One region of the Paenibacillus sp. FSL K6-1330 genome, then DNA from elsewhere that is predicted to be linked to it. Evidence: a T-box and tRNA genes for the amino acid it is inferred to sense, from the RefSeq annotation. Region 1 holds a T-box; the other holds one or more tRNA genes.
What was found. A T-box is a leader RNA that pairs with one kind of tRNA and senses whether it is charged. The one in region 1 lies ahead of trpS (tryptophan--tRNA ligase), so its partner is inferred to be a tRNA-Trp.
Positions count from the first base shown of each region.

Region 1 (7,787 bases):
CAATCGGCTAATCATGATATGACCAACCGGACGATCGGTTACTTGGTTGTGTTCATGTTATTCTCTGCCGTGAATCTATCGGCATTGACAATCCGGGATCGTGAGAACCGTACGTACTATAGACTCTTATCGTCGCCTATTACTGCCCGCAGTTACGTCTTCTCGAATGCTATCGTGAACATCGTTCTGATGATGATCCAGATTGCCGCCACCTTGTTTGTTATGACCCGATTCTTTCACATCGAGCCAGGCATTCCGTTATGGCAGATGTTCCTGATTCTGTCGCTGTTCGCTCTGGTCGCGGTCAGTTTATCGCAGGTCATTGTCGCGTTCTCTGACAGCACCATGATGGCTAACGGAATCCAGACGATGGTGATCATGCCGACTTCGCTGCTGGCAGGGTGCGTATTCCCGCTCTCCGTGATGCCGGAAGCGATTCAGCGAATCGCCGATTTCCTGCCGCAGTATTGGCTGCTCGATACGTTTGGCAAGCTTCAGCAAGGAAGCAAGCTGAATGACATCATGCTAAATGTGGCGATTCTGCTGGCTTTTGCCTTGGCCTTATCGCTGATTGCTACCTACAAGTTTGGGAGAAATAGAGATACACAGAGCTATATTTAAATTTAATGGTGGGGTCACCTTGTACTGCACATAGGATGACCGACTATAAGCGATTAGGGGCTTGCTTAACCAGCACAGCTCCCTTTTTCATTAGTCTAAAACCCGTTCTTCCGGCGAAAAATCTATTGGAAAAAAATGAACAAAGCTATTTCATCTGGAGTTACTCCATGGTTTACAATGAGTTCAGGATACAGGATCTGGTTGAAACGTTGAACGATCGGGGGATGGTAAATGTTGAGTAAAGCGCGAAGTGCCTTGCGGCAAGCCTTTCGCTTCACTGCTACCGGACTGACTCTAGGGGAGAAATGGCGTCTGGCTCTTCCTGGTCCGATCCTGTCAGTCGGAGGAGTGCTCATCCACAATGTGTTCTTGAAGTATTACACGGATATCATCGGTCTCAGTCCGAAGTATGTCGCTTGGGTGTACATTATCTATAACATCTGGAACGCGATTAACGACCCGGTGCTTGGCGTATGGATCGACAGAATGAGGCATCGCGTGCAGCGTGGGAAATACGTCTATATCATGAGAGTGACGGTGCCGTTCATGATCGTTTCCTCCTTCCTCATGATGCTGTCTAATCCGGCATGGGATCAGTGGTTGATCTTTCTGCTGTATACCGGGTTGTTATTTATTTACGACACAGCTGCAACCGCTTACAGTATAGCCTATCAATCGTTTATGCTGATCGCAGCTCCAACCAAGGAGGAACGCATCGATGTTGGTGTGATCCAGAACTACTTATCCCAAGCGATGTCATTTCTGATCACCTTGATTCCGACGCTGCTGCTCGTTGGGGACGGAAAACAGGAGGTTATCATCCCGATCTTCTCTGCCGTAATCGTGGCAGAAGCGATATTCTTCACTTGGGCCCTGAGGGGACTGAGAGAAGATGCGCAAATGTACGAATCACTGGATAAGCAGCATATCGATACAAAAGAGGTTTACAAAGAAGCCTGGCAGATCATCAAATCAAAGCCTTTCCTCACCTTTATTATATTTACCATCGTCACTGGCCCCGTGTTCTTCTACTTTACGCCGTTTCTTTACTACATGGACAGCGTCGTGCAGTCAACGGGTATCGAAGCTACCGTCATCGATGTGAGTACGCATGTGATCGCGCTCCTATTCTTGCCGGTCATGGGATCTATCGTCAAGAAAAACGGAACGAAGAAGAGTGTATACCTGGGGACAATCTTTGTGGTGCTCGGATACGGGGGGATCTTTCTTGCTGACGGCATATGGACCGCGGCGGCATCCTACGTTCTGATCGTCTTTGCTGTGAACTATCTTCGAACGGCAATATCTCCGGCCTCGGCGCTGCTCATCGACGAGAATGAGCGCACGACCGGCGTGCGGAAAACCGGGCTGTTTAACGGATTGTTCTCGTTATTCACGGTCGCCTTCTCCAGCCTGCAAACGGTTATCTTCATTAATGTCATCGGGGCATACGGATATGACGGTCTTACTGCGGAACAGTCCGAGTCCGCCATGCTCGGCATTCGGGTAGCAACCGGCTTGATTCCGCTGGCTGCTTTTCTCCTCGGATTAATTCCGCTGGCGTTGTACCCTTTTGATAAGAAAAAAGAGGATGACATCTCCGCGTTCAGCAATAGCGCCAGAAGAGGGGGGGTGAAGATGTGAAGGAATCGGCGTTAAATTTGAATTTTACGATTGGCGAAGTGTCCAAAATTCTGGATATCCCGATCGATACCTTGCGTTATTACGATAAGATCGGACTGCTTCATTCCCGCACTCGGGACGCGAACAAGTACCGCTATTATGATCTTGAGCAGTTCGATTCACTCATCACGATTCGAATGCTGCGGGCCATGGATGTGTCGATCGAGCGAATCCAAGCACTGCTTCGGGACAACAGCCTAGACGCTATTCGCATGCTGCTCTCTGACAAGCGGCAAGACATTGACCGCCAGCGGACTTATTTGAAACATTTGTCTCACAAGCTGGACGTGTTGGATGTTCAGCTTCAACGGTTCGATAATACGGAGGTCATTGAGCTTGTACTAAGCCACCCGAGCTGGGTGCTGCTTACCGATTCCATCATGGAGAGCGGAGATCATGGACTCGGGAGCAAAGTGCAGCAACAGGTACGAAGAATCCATGCCAGAGAATGGCTTGCATTCTGCCATACCATATCGATTGTGTCGCAAGATAACCTTAACGCAGGCCGTTATCACAATTACCTGTACAATGGCATTCTGTCCACCTTCCCGATGGAGGGTGACTCTTCCGTCTTTCAGAAACTTGAGCCTCGCTACTGTGCCAGAAAATGCGTGGTTATCGGCAGGGACGACTATGCCAAGATGGACGATCACTACGATCAGATGAAAGCTTTCATTCGCAATCGCGGACTAAAGATCGCGGGTCATTCTCTCGAAGTCAATCTCTATAACCAGTACGACAATCATTACATTGAAATTTACATTCCGGTAGAAGAACGATAGGGGGAAGCGGACATGAAAAAATTAGTGATCGACGGACAACGATTCTTGAATGAAGACGGCGCTCAAGTGATCCTGAACGGCATCAATCTCGTATGCAAGGACAAGGCAAAAGGATATGTTGAGCCCTGTGATGCAGCTCTGTTCGCCTGGTTCCGCGAACAAGGATTTAACGTTGTCCGTCTAGGTTTAATATGGGATGGCGTCGAGCCGGAGCCTGGGGTCTACGACGATGCGTATCTGAGCAGAATCAAGCAGCAAGTTGTATGGGCTGAGCAGAATGATCTCTATGTTTTTCTGGATATGCATCAGGATTTGTACAGCTTGCTCTACGGCGACGGGGCTCCCGCATGGGCCACCCTCTCCGATGATCTTCCTCATGTTACCGGACATATTTGGAGTGACGCCTACCTGGAAAGTCCGGCTGTGAACCGCGCTCTGGATCACTTCTGGCGGAATACGTCCGCTTCCGACGGGATCGGCCTGCAGGATCACTATGCAGCGATGTGGAAGCATGCGGCACAGTTTATGGCTGATTGTCCGAATATCATCGGTTATGACATGATGAACGAGCCGTACCCCGGAACAAGCGGACAGGAGGTGCTTGGCACCATCATTGCCGCATATGCGGGGCATGTGATGGGAATAGCCGACCCGAACATGGAACAGCTTGCCGGACTCTGGTTTGACGAGGAAAAGAGGCTAGAGGTTCTTGCCGGGATGGCGGAGATGGATACGTACCGCATACTCGTCGACAGCGCCAGAGAAGTCTCGCAAATCTTCGAACGGGAAGTTCTCGCGCCCTTTTTCAACAAGACAGCGGCAGCAATTCGCTCCGTTTCCCCGGACGGATTTTTGATGCTGGAAACGAGCTATTTCTCGAACATGGGGATCGAGTCCGGCTTGCAGCTTGTGCAGGATCCGGCCGGTCAAACCTTACACCATCAGGTGTTTGCACCGCACGGCTATGATCTGGTGGTCGATACGGAGCATTATGACATTTACAATCAGGATCGCGTCCAGCTGATTTTTGCTACCCATCGCAAGGTGCAGGAACGATTGAACGTGCCGGTCCTGGTCGGGGAATGGGGGGCCTTCTCCCAACATCCGGCAACCTTTCAGCTTTCCAAGCAGATCATTGCGATATTTGAGCGGTATCTTTGGAGTAACACATACTGGTGTTGGTGTGACGGCTTCAAGGAAGCCCCATATGTCAAAGCGTTGAATCGCGCGTATCCGCAAGCGACAGCCGGCGTGCTCTCAGCATACCGTTATGATCATGATAACGGCAGTTTAAGTATAGATTTCGTTTCATCCGTTGGAGAGACGTTGATTTACCATCCCCATCTGGAATCGATATCCAGGAGCGACGTGGCGGTTGCCGGTACGGACGCCTATCAACTCGAGCTGCGCCCTTTCCTGGATTCGAAGAGTGGCATCTTGGCGATCACTGTTCTTGATGAAGGGAACAAGATTACGGTTACGATAGGGAGATGATGTCAAGGGGGCTGGAACGACATAGCAGGCATTTCAATAAATAAGGCGAGAATAAGAAGAACCATGGGGTTAAAGCGAGGCGGGACAGACTAAAGCGGCGTAGATACTTGTGTACAATGTAAAAAGGCATGCCAACAAAATAAGCAGGGCGTCCCTTGTTCTGATTCCCGATAAGGAAACAGTCATCAAGGGGACGCCCTCGGTTCTTTCAGAACGTGACCAATCCCACCGCTTTCTTGGCGGCAAGCAGTGTTGGGCCTGCGGTTTCGGAAGCCCGCTTCGCTCCGTCCATCAAAATGCGATCAAGCTCGGAGGAATTCACGATTTGATGGAACTTCTCCTGGATCGGCTGAAGTTTCTCGATGACCACCTCGGCCAATTCTTTCTTGAACGTGCCGTATCCTTGGCCCTCATACCGTTTCTCGATGACGGAGATGGCTTCCTCGGAGAATACGGAGTAAATCTCGATCAGATTGCTGACCGCCGGTTTTTGCTCCCAGTCATGCCGGACCTGGCCATCGGAGTCGGTAACGGCTTTGGAGAATTTCTTGCGGATATCCTCCGGCGTATCCATCATGTGGACGCAGCTATTTTTATTCGGATTGCTCTTGCTCATCTTTTTGGACGGATCGTCAAGGCCCATGATGCGGGAGCCAATATCCTGAATGATCGGCTCGGGAAGCGTAAATGTGTGTTTATACCGGTTATTGAAGCGCTCGGCTACATCACGGGTCAGCTCCAGATGCTGCTTCTGATCGTCACCGACAGGCACATGCGTTGCCTGGTAGAGCAGTACATCGGCAGCCATCAGGACCGGATACGTAAACAACGCGGAGCTCACGGTATCTTTTCCGTCCGATTTCTCCTTGAATTGGGTCATGCGCTTTAATTCACCAAAATGCGCCTGCGTCTCCAGCAACCACCCGAGCTCTACATGTGCGGGGACCTGCGATTGCAGAAAGATCGTCGCTTTATCGGGGTCAATGCCCGACGCAATGTACAGCGCGGCAATGTCCCGCGTGCGCTGGTGCAGCTCCATGGGATCCTGATAGACCGTGATCGCATGCAGATCCGGCACGAAGAAATAGGACTCATACTCATGCTGCAGCTTCACATACTGACGGAGAGCACCCCCGTATCCGCCAATATTCAAATCTCCACTCGGCTTAATTCCTGACAATAATCGTTTCATAACACACCTCCTGATTGTTTGCGAACAACACAAAAACACCTCATCCCTCCATGGGACGAAGTGTAACTTTCGCGGTACCACCCAAATTCGACTGTACGGTCGCTCTTAAGCATGACGTGGAAATGGGGAAAATGCACCATTATGCCTGTCATATCTCCCAAAATAACGGTGGAGAGCCGTCAAGGCCTACTGCTCCGGCACAGATCGGAGGTTCGGGTTGAAGCGAGAAGATCCATTCACTTATTTCGGGGTACCGGGCCTCGCACCATTCGCCGGTTCGCTTGGACCTCGAGAGATAAGCTACTATTTCTTCTCATAGCCGTGTGGTATGTTGTTCTTAAATTCATCAGCGCTGCTCTTTCGGATAAGAAAAGAGAGCAAGATGAATATGATGAGAATCATTACACAGGTGTTAGGTGAATGTCAAGAGGGATTATCGTCGGATAAACGGCCACCACGCGGCGTTGGGGAAGGCAATGAAGAGCTTCCACGATCAGTTTTTCTTCATACAAGAACTGAAAATATTTTAATGTGAGGTAACCTTTTTTATACGAATCGGCACTTAAGTGTTAGAGACACCGGGAAGGGAGGTTTAAGTGAACGTGTTCCAGTGGATTGAGGCAGCCCGGCGGGGCAGTGCGGAGGCCCAGGAAAGCTTGGTTCAGCATTTTACCGGCATGGCGCTGGCCGTGAACTACGATAAATTGCAGGATCAACATTTAGCGGAAGATGCCGTGCAGGAGGCATTTACGGAGGCTTTTGCGAATCTGCATAAGCTGCAGGATCCCCAGCGTTTTCCCGGATGGTTCAAAGTGATCGTTGAGCGGCAGTGTTACAGGGACTTTCGCCGCAAGCAGTTTCAGACGTTACCGCTGCATGAGATGGAATTGCCGGTAGGAGATCAGCGAAGCTTGGAGTCGGTTGTGGAAAAGAGAGAGCTGGTCGGTCAGCTGCATGCCACGATCGCAGATTTGCCACCCGGCATGCGGATTGCGGTCCAGCTCTATTATTTTCAAGGCTACAGCCTGCGGGAGATCTCGCAATATTTGGATATATCCCTGCCGGCTTTGAAGAAGCGACTCTTTGATGCCCGGCGGAAGCTGAAGAACACGCTGCACGTAGCCGACTTTGTATCGGTGTTCACCGATCTGTATGAGGGAGGAAAACGTATGCTGCACATCGTTAATGGAGATTCGGTAGGAGATAAGCTGAAGCAAGGGAACATTCAAGGGGACATTCTGGTGTGGCGAGAGCTTTATTCTTTTGGTCCGGTCTTCACGAAGATGGACGTGCCGAATCATCGGAGAACCAGAGCTCAGTATCTGGAGCAAACGCTGGGGATTCCGCAGAAGGAATATATCGGGACCTGCGAGGCGCAGGAGAGGAAGCTTCAGGATTTTCAGCAATATGATGAAATCGTGCTCTGGTTTGAGCATGATCTGTTTGACCAGACGATGCTGTCTTATTTGCTGCATTGGTTTAAGGAGCAGTCACTGGGAAATACGAAGCTGAGTCTGCTGTGCATTGGCGCATACCCGGGCATCGAGCTTTTTCGTGGGTTGGGGCAGCTCAGCACGGAGCAGCTCGAGACTTTATCGGGCACATGGCACACGATTGGAGAACAAGAGCTCATGCTGGGCAGTATGTTGTGGGAAGCCTATACTTCGGATCTGCCGGAGAAACATCAGCGCATGCTGGAGGTTGATTCCTCGGCACTGCCTTTTGCTAGGGCTGCATTTGCGGCCCATCTGGCACGGCTGCCCTCCGTGATTAATGGACTTGGGATCATTGAGCAGACCACGTTAGAGGCTGTAGCGGGCGGAATCCATAAGCCTCATGAGTTATTCCGAAAGGTAGGTGACCAGCTCCATACACTGGGAATGGGAGATCTGGAGTTCTGGTATTACCTGGCGAAGCTGACAGAGGGACCGGATTCCTTGCTCGTTATCGATGGTACAGCACCTTTTCCCGACTTTAAACTAGCTGTACCCCATTTCCAAGATCGGGTGCTGCAA
Region 1 is NZ_CP150269.1:7,163,096-7,170,882, reverse strand. It holds gene NYE54_RS32635 (ABC transporter permease) at 1-621, shown strand, start outside; gene NYE54_RS32630 (MFS transporter) at 853-2,265, shown strand; gene NYE54_RS32625 (MerR family transcriptional regulator) at 2,262-3,086, shown strand; gene NYE54_RS32620 (cellulase family glycosylhydrolase) at 3,099-4,580, shown strand; gene trpS (tryptophan--tRNA ligase) at 4,789-5,772, opposite strand; T-box leader at 5,821-6,098, opposite strand; gene NYE54_RS32610 (sigma-70 family RNA polymerase sigma factor) at 6,375-7,787, shown strand, end outside.

Region 2 (7,787 bases), 790 kb from region 1:
CCTTTACCCGGTGCTGTTATGAATTGTACCGAGCCCCCGATCTCCGTCACCCGTTCCTGCATCGTCGATAGACCGTAGGAAGTCTGTTTCTTGTCATCCAATTCAAATCCGATCCCATCGTCCCGCAGCATTACCCGAACAGTATTCTGCCTGCGGTGAATTCGGATGTCCATTTTCTCCGCTTTCGAGTGTCTGAGGGTGTTCGACATGGCCTCCTGGATAATACGGAACAGATGATTTTCGATCCCTTTAAGCAAATGTATGTCATCGTCCATCTCAAACGTAATTTCCATAGGTACTTTAATCCGCAATTCCTTGATCAGATCCTTCAGCCCTTGCTCCAGTGCTTTCCCTTCGAGATAAACAGGCCGCAGATGAAGAAGAAGCGCCCTCATCTCGGACTGGGCCACAGCCGACATTTCCTCAATCAGAGCCACCTGGCGCTGCGCTTTGTCAAAATCCTTATCCAATGTCCTACCCACAGCGGTTGCCGTCATCGAGATGGCAAACAGCTGCTGAGAAACCGCATCATGAAGCTCGCGCGCCAGACGCTGCCTCTCTTCCACAATTGCTGTTACCCTGGCCTGCTCGGCAAGCTGGGCATTGTTCGTTGATAACCGCTGCAGAGAAGATACTTGATCCTCCCAGCGTTTGCTGATCTTCACCAGCTGTTCTCCAAGCCGTCCCACTTCGTCTTCGCCGATGTCCGGCATCACGTCCGTAAGGCTGCCTTTTTCCCAGTTCACCAGTGTTTCCCTTACAAGATCAACTCGTCGTTTTACCCGGTATCCCTGGAAGAAGCCATAGATCGCACCCAGCCCGATCGGCAGCAATACCAGAGTGATGCCGGCTTCGATCCGGTTCTTCCACGTCTCAAATGGTTGAAGATAACCATATGTATATAATAAATATAGGACAACGAGCATGACAACCAATCCCAGAAGGGTCCCCTCACGCATACTTCGGGTAATTATATTTGCTTTCTTTTCCGTTTCCACGGGGCAACCCTCCTGAATGGTTTACACAAGACATACGTTTATTATGTCATTTTTATATTCAAATCTCCGCCTAAATAAGAAACAATAAATTTCACTTTATATTCACTGGCCTCGTAATTGGGTGATATATACCGCACGCGGTTTAATATGCCGGTTTCCTTCCGGTCGTCCATATGAATCGAGCCAAACAGGATCGAGGCTTCGATCTCCACCCCATAATAGTCCGGGATCATCAGATCAATATCCCCCAGCATTCCATGGAACATAAGGACCGTTTGGCGTTCCTCTGGAAGCGCCAGGGACAGATCCACATCCGCTTCTCCAAGTACATGCCACACACTCAGACTGCGCATCACCCATGGAGTCAGATCCCAATCAAAGTTAGACATAAAGTTCTGCTTCTGAACGTACTTTGTCGTGGTATGGGCTCGCTTGGACTTGCCATAAAAAATACCTAGCGATATCAAGCTGATGCCGATAATCAACATGAGATGCTCCAGCAGCAGCAGTACGGCACCTACTCCGAGCAGAATGTATCCCTTCTTCAAATAGCCCTGTCTGATCTGAAGGACACCTGCGAACATGAGTAACAGGGCGACAATGGTGAAGAAACCAAACCATCGGCCGAAAAGCATAATAAAACCCAAGCTGATTAAACCAACTGCTATCCAGCGGTTTCTGTCCATGTCGCACCTCCTTGATGACCAAGATATAAGCTCGGAAAAGCCATAGCAGTGAGACGTTCTCCACTGTATGGCTTTGCCTGTACTATACGACAATCTCATTCGTATAGCATATCATATGAACATGGTGTTCGAATACGGTTTAATCTTATTTTGCTGACTTGTTAAGGAATTACTCGGACTTCGAAGAATTCCCCATTTTGTTTTTCAAAGCTTGCAGCTGCTCATCGACTTTCAATTGCTTCTCAGCATCCACTGGGCTTGTGTATACTGCATTGTTAGGACGGTATGGGGCGCGAAGCACATCAGCTTCTGCTTCCAGTTGCATGATTTTTTCCTCCATGCGGTGGAAGCCCATCGAAGCACTGCCGCTTTCGATCGTATGCAGGCTGCTCACTTGAGACATTTGCTTCTTCGCTTTAGCCATTTGAGCGCGAGCTACAAGCTCATTGCGCTTGTTGCGCATTTTGTAGAACTCGTCTTTCATTTCATGCAGCTGAGCTACAAGTTCTTTCGCTTGAGCCTCGGATTGCAGGTGCAATTCCACGTACTCGGTTTCTTTTTGATCGAAATAGATCTTCTCTTCAAGCAGCTTGCGAGCCACTTCTTCTTGACCATTTTTAAGAGCCAATTCAGCTTGAGCTTCACGTTGTGCCGCCATCTTCACAGCCTCATCGACGCGCTGCTTCATACGACGCTCGTTAGCCATTTGCTTCGCTACTGTTACCTCTGCTTCATGAATTTCTGCCTCCATGTCGCGCAGGTACTGGTTCAACATTACGATTGGATCCTCTACTTTATCCAGCAGTTCATTCACCGATGCTTTCGTCATATCCTTAATTCTTTTAAATACTCCCATGTTATTTATCTCCCTTCTCATAGTTCGAAAGTTTTTTCTTCAATTCTTCGATTTCTTTTTGCATTGCTTTTCTCTCAATATCCTTCATCATCGCATCCAGATCGGAATCCGCAGACGCATTGTTTCTTGTGCCATTGGGACGGTCATATTTGGGGCCAAAACTTCCATGCTCATTAGGATAGCCTTGACGTCCATAAGCATCGTTATAGCTGTTGTAGCCTAGTCCCGGGCCCGGATGATCGTTGTAACGGTATCCGCCACCATGTCTTCCCTGTGGACCATACGGATCGTGATAGTACGGCTCCTTAGGTACTACAAGGGATGCAATCAGATAGATCAACAGCGTTGTACCGCCTGTGAAAAAGATACTGACTACAAATATGATTCTAAGTAGGGTAGATTCGACTCCGAAATGATCGGATATACCGCCGATCAACCCTGTGAACATCTTGTCTCGGGTGGAACGGTACAATCTAGTCATGGTTACTCCTTTCCGCTGTTATTCAGCTTTTGCTTCAGGCGGGCAAGTTCTTTTTCCAATACAGTGGAGACTGTTTCACCAGCCTGATCCATGTATTCCTGCCCCATGCGGCGTAAATCGCGAAGACTTCTGGCTTCCAGTTCCCAGTCGCTGATACGGTCTTCGAGACGATTGAACATCTTCGGTACATCAGGACCGCCGCCATAGGAGCCTGTACGTTCATTCATTTTTTGCTGAAGACGAAGGGTTTCCACTCGGGCAACATAATACTGACGTTTGCTGTATACCGTCTGATATTCCATCCGCAGCTCGCCGAGCTGCTCCTCGATTTCTTTTAACGACTCCAGGCTTGAGGACAACAGGCCTTGATACTGTTCAATCTTTTCCTCATAGATCAGCTTCTCCTGCAATGCCAGCTTGGCAAGATGTTCTTCACCGGCCTTCAGTGCAAGCAGTGCCTGCTCTTCGCGTTTATATCGCATGGTTTCTGCTTGATCCACCTGCTGCTTCAGCTGTCTGGAATGTACTTGACATTGCTGCTGCAGCTTCTCAGCCTCAGCAATGTCCTGTCTGGTTGAATGTAGGAACTGGTCGATCAATCGAACCGGATCCTGGCTCTGCTCGAGCTTTTCATTCAATGTTGCTACGGTTATGTCTCTTATCCGCCGGAAAACACTCATATTCGCTTAGCCCTCCTCATCTATCATGATCTGTTGTTTTTGCATGTTATTTAATGTAGTGGTTTTTATCAATAACGGGGTCTACCATTCTTCAATCGGGACACCCCGTAGATGATCAAGATGATTCCAAGGATCGGACCGATCAGCCAAGACAGTTTACCCATCAACCAGATCACACCGATACCGAGAATAACCCATCCCATCAAGGTGTTACCTCTCCGGATCCCGTAGTATCCCAAAGCGACCATCAGGATTGGAATTACAAGACTGAACAACCATCCAAGCAGAGGACCGAATACTCCCAGGAGAACCAAGATCCCTACACCAATCAACAGGATACTCATTCCATTTCCTTTTGAATTTCTCATTTATACACCGCCTTTCTGTTGTTTGATCGTTGTTTCATTTGTTCAACCTTATGACTCTATTCTAGGTAATTTCGAGTTTCACTAAAACGGCCTGGGGACGGTTTTTGCACCTAGACCTAAGGCGGGGCCTCCTATAGACCTGCGTCCAACCCTGCACTGGATCAATGATTCGATAAGCTGACCTGTGTAGATGAATCCTCCGGTATCCTTGCTTTTGTTTTACCTAATAAAGAGACGTGCTTTCTAATGTTAGTTTAGTTTGATGAGTATAGCTTCAGCTCTAAGGTGATAGTAGTAAAGCCCGTGGAACGGTAGGTTAAGGTAGCGGTAGGATGAAGCATGGGGCCGAATATGAAAATCATGAAGAAGGATACCATAGTAAAGGAAGTGGGATTGATCTAAGGAGGTTGCATCTCAGAAGTTTGCATAGGATTAAGGTGTATTGCTTGCGAGTTATAAAATGAAGTGACATAACACTTAAGCTCATCAAGATTAGCCTTTTATCATGAAGAGTAACGGATCTTCAGCTTAGCTGCTACCGAGAAACGAATATCGATGTAAATGCAACGAAAAAAGGAATGCAGACGTTTATAGTCTACATTCCTTTTGGATGATGCCGGTGAAGGGACTCGAACCCCCACGGTTTCCCTCACGATTTTGAGTCGCGCGCGTCTGCCAATTCCGCCACACCGGCTTACTTTATGGCGTGCCCTAAGAGATTCGAACTCCTGACCTTTTGATTCGTAGTCAAACGCTCTATCCAGCTGAGCTAAGGGCACATAGTTTTGTTATGGAGGCGCCACCCAGATTCGAACTGGGGATAAAGCTTTTGCAGAGCTGTGCCTTACCACTTGGCTATGGCGCCAGAAATAAAAATGGAGCGGACGACGGGAATCGAACCCGCGACCCTCGCCTTGGCAAGGCGATGCTCTACCGCTGAGCCACGTCCGCAAACATAAAAATCAATGGCTGGGGATATAGGATTCGAACCTATGCATGACGGAGTCAAAGTCCGTTGCCTTACCGCTTGGCTAATCCCCAACATTTTTAAAAAAACTATGGGGCGACCGATGGGTCTCGAACCCACGAATGCCGGAACCACAATCCGGTGCGTTAACCCCTTCGCCACGATCGCCATAATGTAATAGTTTTTTTAGAGAATAATCATAATGAAATAATGGGCGACCGATGGGTCTCGAACCCACGAATGCCGGAACCACAATCCGGTGCGTTAACCCCTTCGCCACGATCGCCAAGTTCATTATAAATATTCAATGGCAGGGGCAGCAGGAATTGAACCCACACCAACGGTTTTGGAGACCGTTGTTCTACCTTTAAACTATGCCCCTAAAAACTGGTGGAGGATGATGGATTCGAACCACCGAACTCGAAGAGAGCAGATTTACAGTCTGCCGTGTTTAGCCACTTCACTAATCCTCCAGAATGGTGCCGGCGAGAGGACTTGAACCCCCAACCTACTGATTACAAGTCAGTTGCTCTACCAATTGAGCTACACCGGCATATAAAGTTATAAAACGTACATGGTGGCTCGGGACGGAATCGAACCGCCGACACGAGGATTTTCAGTCCTCTGCTCTACCGACTGAGCTACCGAGCCTTAAAGCTCTTCGCGAACTTTGACGGAACCCAATATCGGATACTCATCTCATCCCAAAGTTATAAATAATGGCGGAACTGACGGGATTCGAACCCGCGATCTCCTGCGTGACAGGCAGGCATGTTAGGCCTCTACACCACAGTTCCATGAGGCATTATCGCTATCGCGATATAAATTGGTTGCGGGGGCAGGATTTGAACCTACGACCTTCGGGTTATGAGCCCGACGAGCTACCGAACTGCTCCACCCCGCGTCATTAAAAGGGTTGCTTGTATGGGGTCCCCGAATAGTAATCGGAATTACTTGCGAAGCATGAGCTTCACTTTTTGGGGATAAATCATGGTGGAGGCTGAGGGGATCGAACCCCCGACCCTCTGCTTGTAAGGCAGATGCTCTCCCAGCTGAGCTAAGCCTCCGTAACAAAGCGACTTTAATCATACCAAAATCTGATATAAGAAGCAAGTGTTTTTCAAAAGAAAGTGGTGACCCGTAGGGGATACTCTCACTTCGTTCTAGACTGCGAAGCCTATACTACCGAAGTTAAGCTCCGACGAACCGACGGGATTCTCATCCCCTGATGCAATAAAGAAAGTGGTGACCCGTAGGGGATTCGAACCCCTGTTACCTCCGTGAAAGGGAGGTGTCTTAACCCCTTGACCAACGGGCCTTGCTTGAAATAATAGTGGCGGAGAGAGAGGGATTCGAACCCTCGAGACGCTTTTGGCGCCTACACGATTTCCAATCGTGCTCCTTCGGCCAACTCGGACACCTCTCCATAAATGGCTCCCCGAACAGGACTCGAACCTGTGACAACTCGATTAACAGTCGAGTGCTCTACCAACTGAGCTATCAGGGAACAATATTTAATTCAAGTGATTGATCACCTGAAAACTAGATACGAAACGAATTTGCAGCACATTGAAATAGTTTTTGGATAAGCCCTCGACCGATTAGTATTGGTCAGCTCCATGCATTGCTGCACTTCCACCTCCAACCTATCTACCTCGTGGTCTTCAAGGGGTCTTACGAATTGGGAAATCTCATCTTGAGGGGGGCTTCACGCTTAGATGCTTTCAGCGCTTATCCCTTCCGTACGTAGCTACCCAGCCATGCTCCTGGCGGAACAACTGGTGCACCAGCGGTACGTCCATCCCGGTCCTCTCGTACTAAGGACAGCTCCTCTCAAATTTCCTACGCCCACGACAGATAGGGACCGAACTGTCTCACGACGTTCTGAACCCAGCTCGCGTACCGCTTTAATGGGCGAACAGCCCAACCCTTGGGACCTACTTCAGCCCCAGGATGCGATGAGCCGACATCGAGGTGCCAAACCTCCCCGTCGATGTGGACTCTTGGGGGAGATAAGCCTGTTATCCCCAGGGTAGCTTTTATCCGTTGAGCGATGGCCCTTCCATGCGGTACCACCGGATCACTAAGCCCGACTTTCGTCCCTGCTCGACTTGTAGGTCTCGCAGTCAAGCTCCCTTATGCCTTTGCACTCTTCGAATGATTTCCAACCATTCTGAGGGAACCTTGGGGCGCCTCCGTTACTCTTTAGGAGGCGACCGCCCCAGTCAAACTGCCCGCCTGACACTGTCCCCGTACCGGATTACGGTACCAGGTTAGAACCTAGATACGATCAGGGTGGTATCCCAACGTCGCCTCCACACAAGCTGGCGCTCATGCTTCAAAGGCTCCCACCTATCCTGTACAGATCGTACCCAAATCCAATATCAAGCTGCAGTAAAGCTCCATGGGGTCTTTCCGTCTTGTCGCGGGTAACCTGCATCTTCACAGGTATTAAAATTTCACCGGATCTCTCGTTGAGACAGCGCCCAAGTCGTTACGCCATTCGTGCGGGTCAGAATTTACCTGACAAGGAATTTCGCTACCTTAGGACCGTTATAGTTACGGCCGCCGTTTACTGGGGCTTCGGTTCACAGCTTCGGGATTACTCCCTAACCGCTCCCCTTAACCTTCCAGCACCGGGCAGGCGTCAGCCCGTATACTTCGCCTTACGGCTTCGCACAGACCTGTGTTTTTGCTAAACAGTCGCTTGGGCCTTTTCACTGCGGCCCCCTCGGGCTATTCACCCTACCG
Region 2 is NZ_CP150269.1:6,369,661-6,377,447, forward strand. It holds gene NYE54_RS29145 (sensor histidine kinase) at 1-998, opposite strand, end outside; gene liaF (cell wall-active antibiotics response protein LiaF) at 1,040-1,684, opposite strand; gene NYE54_RS29155 (PspA/IM30 family protein) at 1,854-2,540, opposite strand; gene NYE54_RS29160 (PspC domain-containing protein) at 2,542-3,021, opposite strand; gene NYE54_RS29165 (PspA/IM30 family protein) at 3,024-3,701, opposite strand; gene NYE54_RS29170 (hypothetical protein) at 3,770-4,069, opposite strand; tRNA gene NYE54_RS29175 (tRNA-Leu) at 4,684-4,763, opposite strand; tRNA gene NYE54_RS29180 (tRNA-Arg) at 4,772-4,848, opposite strand; tRNA gene NYE54_RS29185 (tRNA-Cys) at 4,861-4,934, opposite strand; tRNA gene NYE54_RS29190 (tRNA-Gly) at 4,946-5,020, opposite strand; tRNA gene NYE54_RS29195 (tRNA-Gln) at 5,036-5,110, opposite strand; tRNA gene NYE54_RS29200 (tRNA-His) at 5,129-5,204, opposite strand; tRNA gene NYE54_RS29205 (tRNA-His) at 5,250-5,322, opposite strand; tRNA gene NYE54_RS29210 (tRNA-Trp) at 5,345-5,418, opposite strand; tRNA gene NYE54_RS29215 (tRNA-Tyr) at 5,425-5,509, opposite strand; tRNA gene NYE54_RS29220 (tRNA-Thr) at 5,514-5,589, opposite strand; tRNA gene NYE54_RS29225 (tRNA-Phe) at 5,612-5,687, opposite strand; tRNA gene NYE54_RS29230 (tRNA-Asp) at 5,757-5,833, opposite strand; tRNA gene NYE54_RS29235 (tRNA-Met) at 5,864-5,940, opposite strand; tRNA gene NYE54_RS29240 (tRNA-Val) at 6,028-6,103, opposite strand; tRNA gene NYE54_RS29245 (tRNA-Glu) at 6,280-6,354, opposite strand; tRNA gene NYE54_RS29250 (tRNA-Ser) at 6,371-6,462, opposite strand; tRNA gene NYE54_RS29255 (tRNA-Asn) at 6,468-6,543, opposite strand; rRNA gene NYE54_RS29260 (23S ribosomal RNA) at 6,618-7,787, opposite strand, start outside.
Region 2: it encodes a tRNA-Trp, which carries the amino acid that the T-box ahead of trpS (tryptophan--tRNA ligase) is inferred to sense. The anticodon was not compared.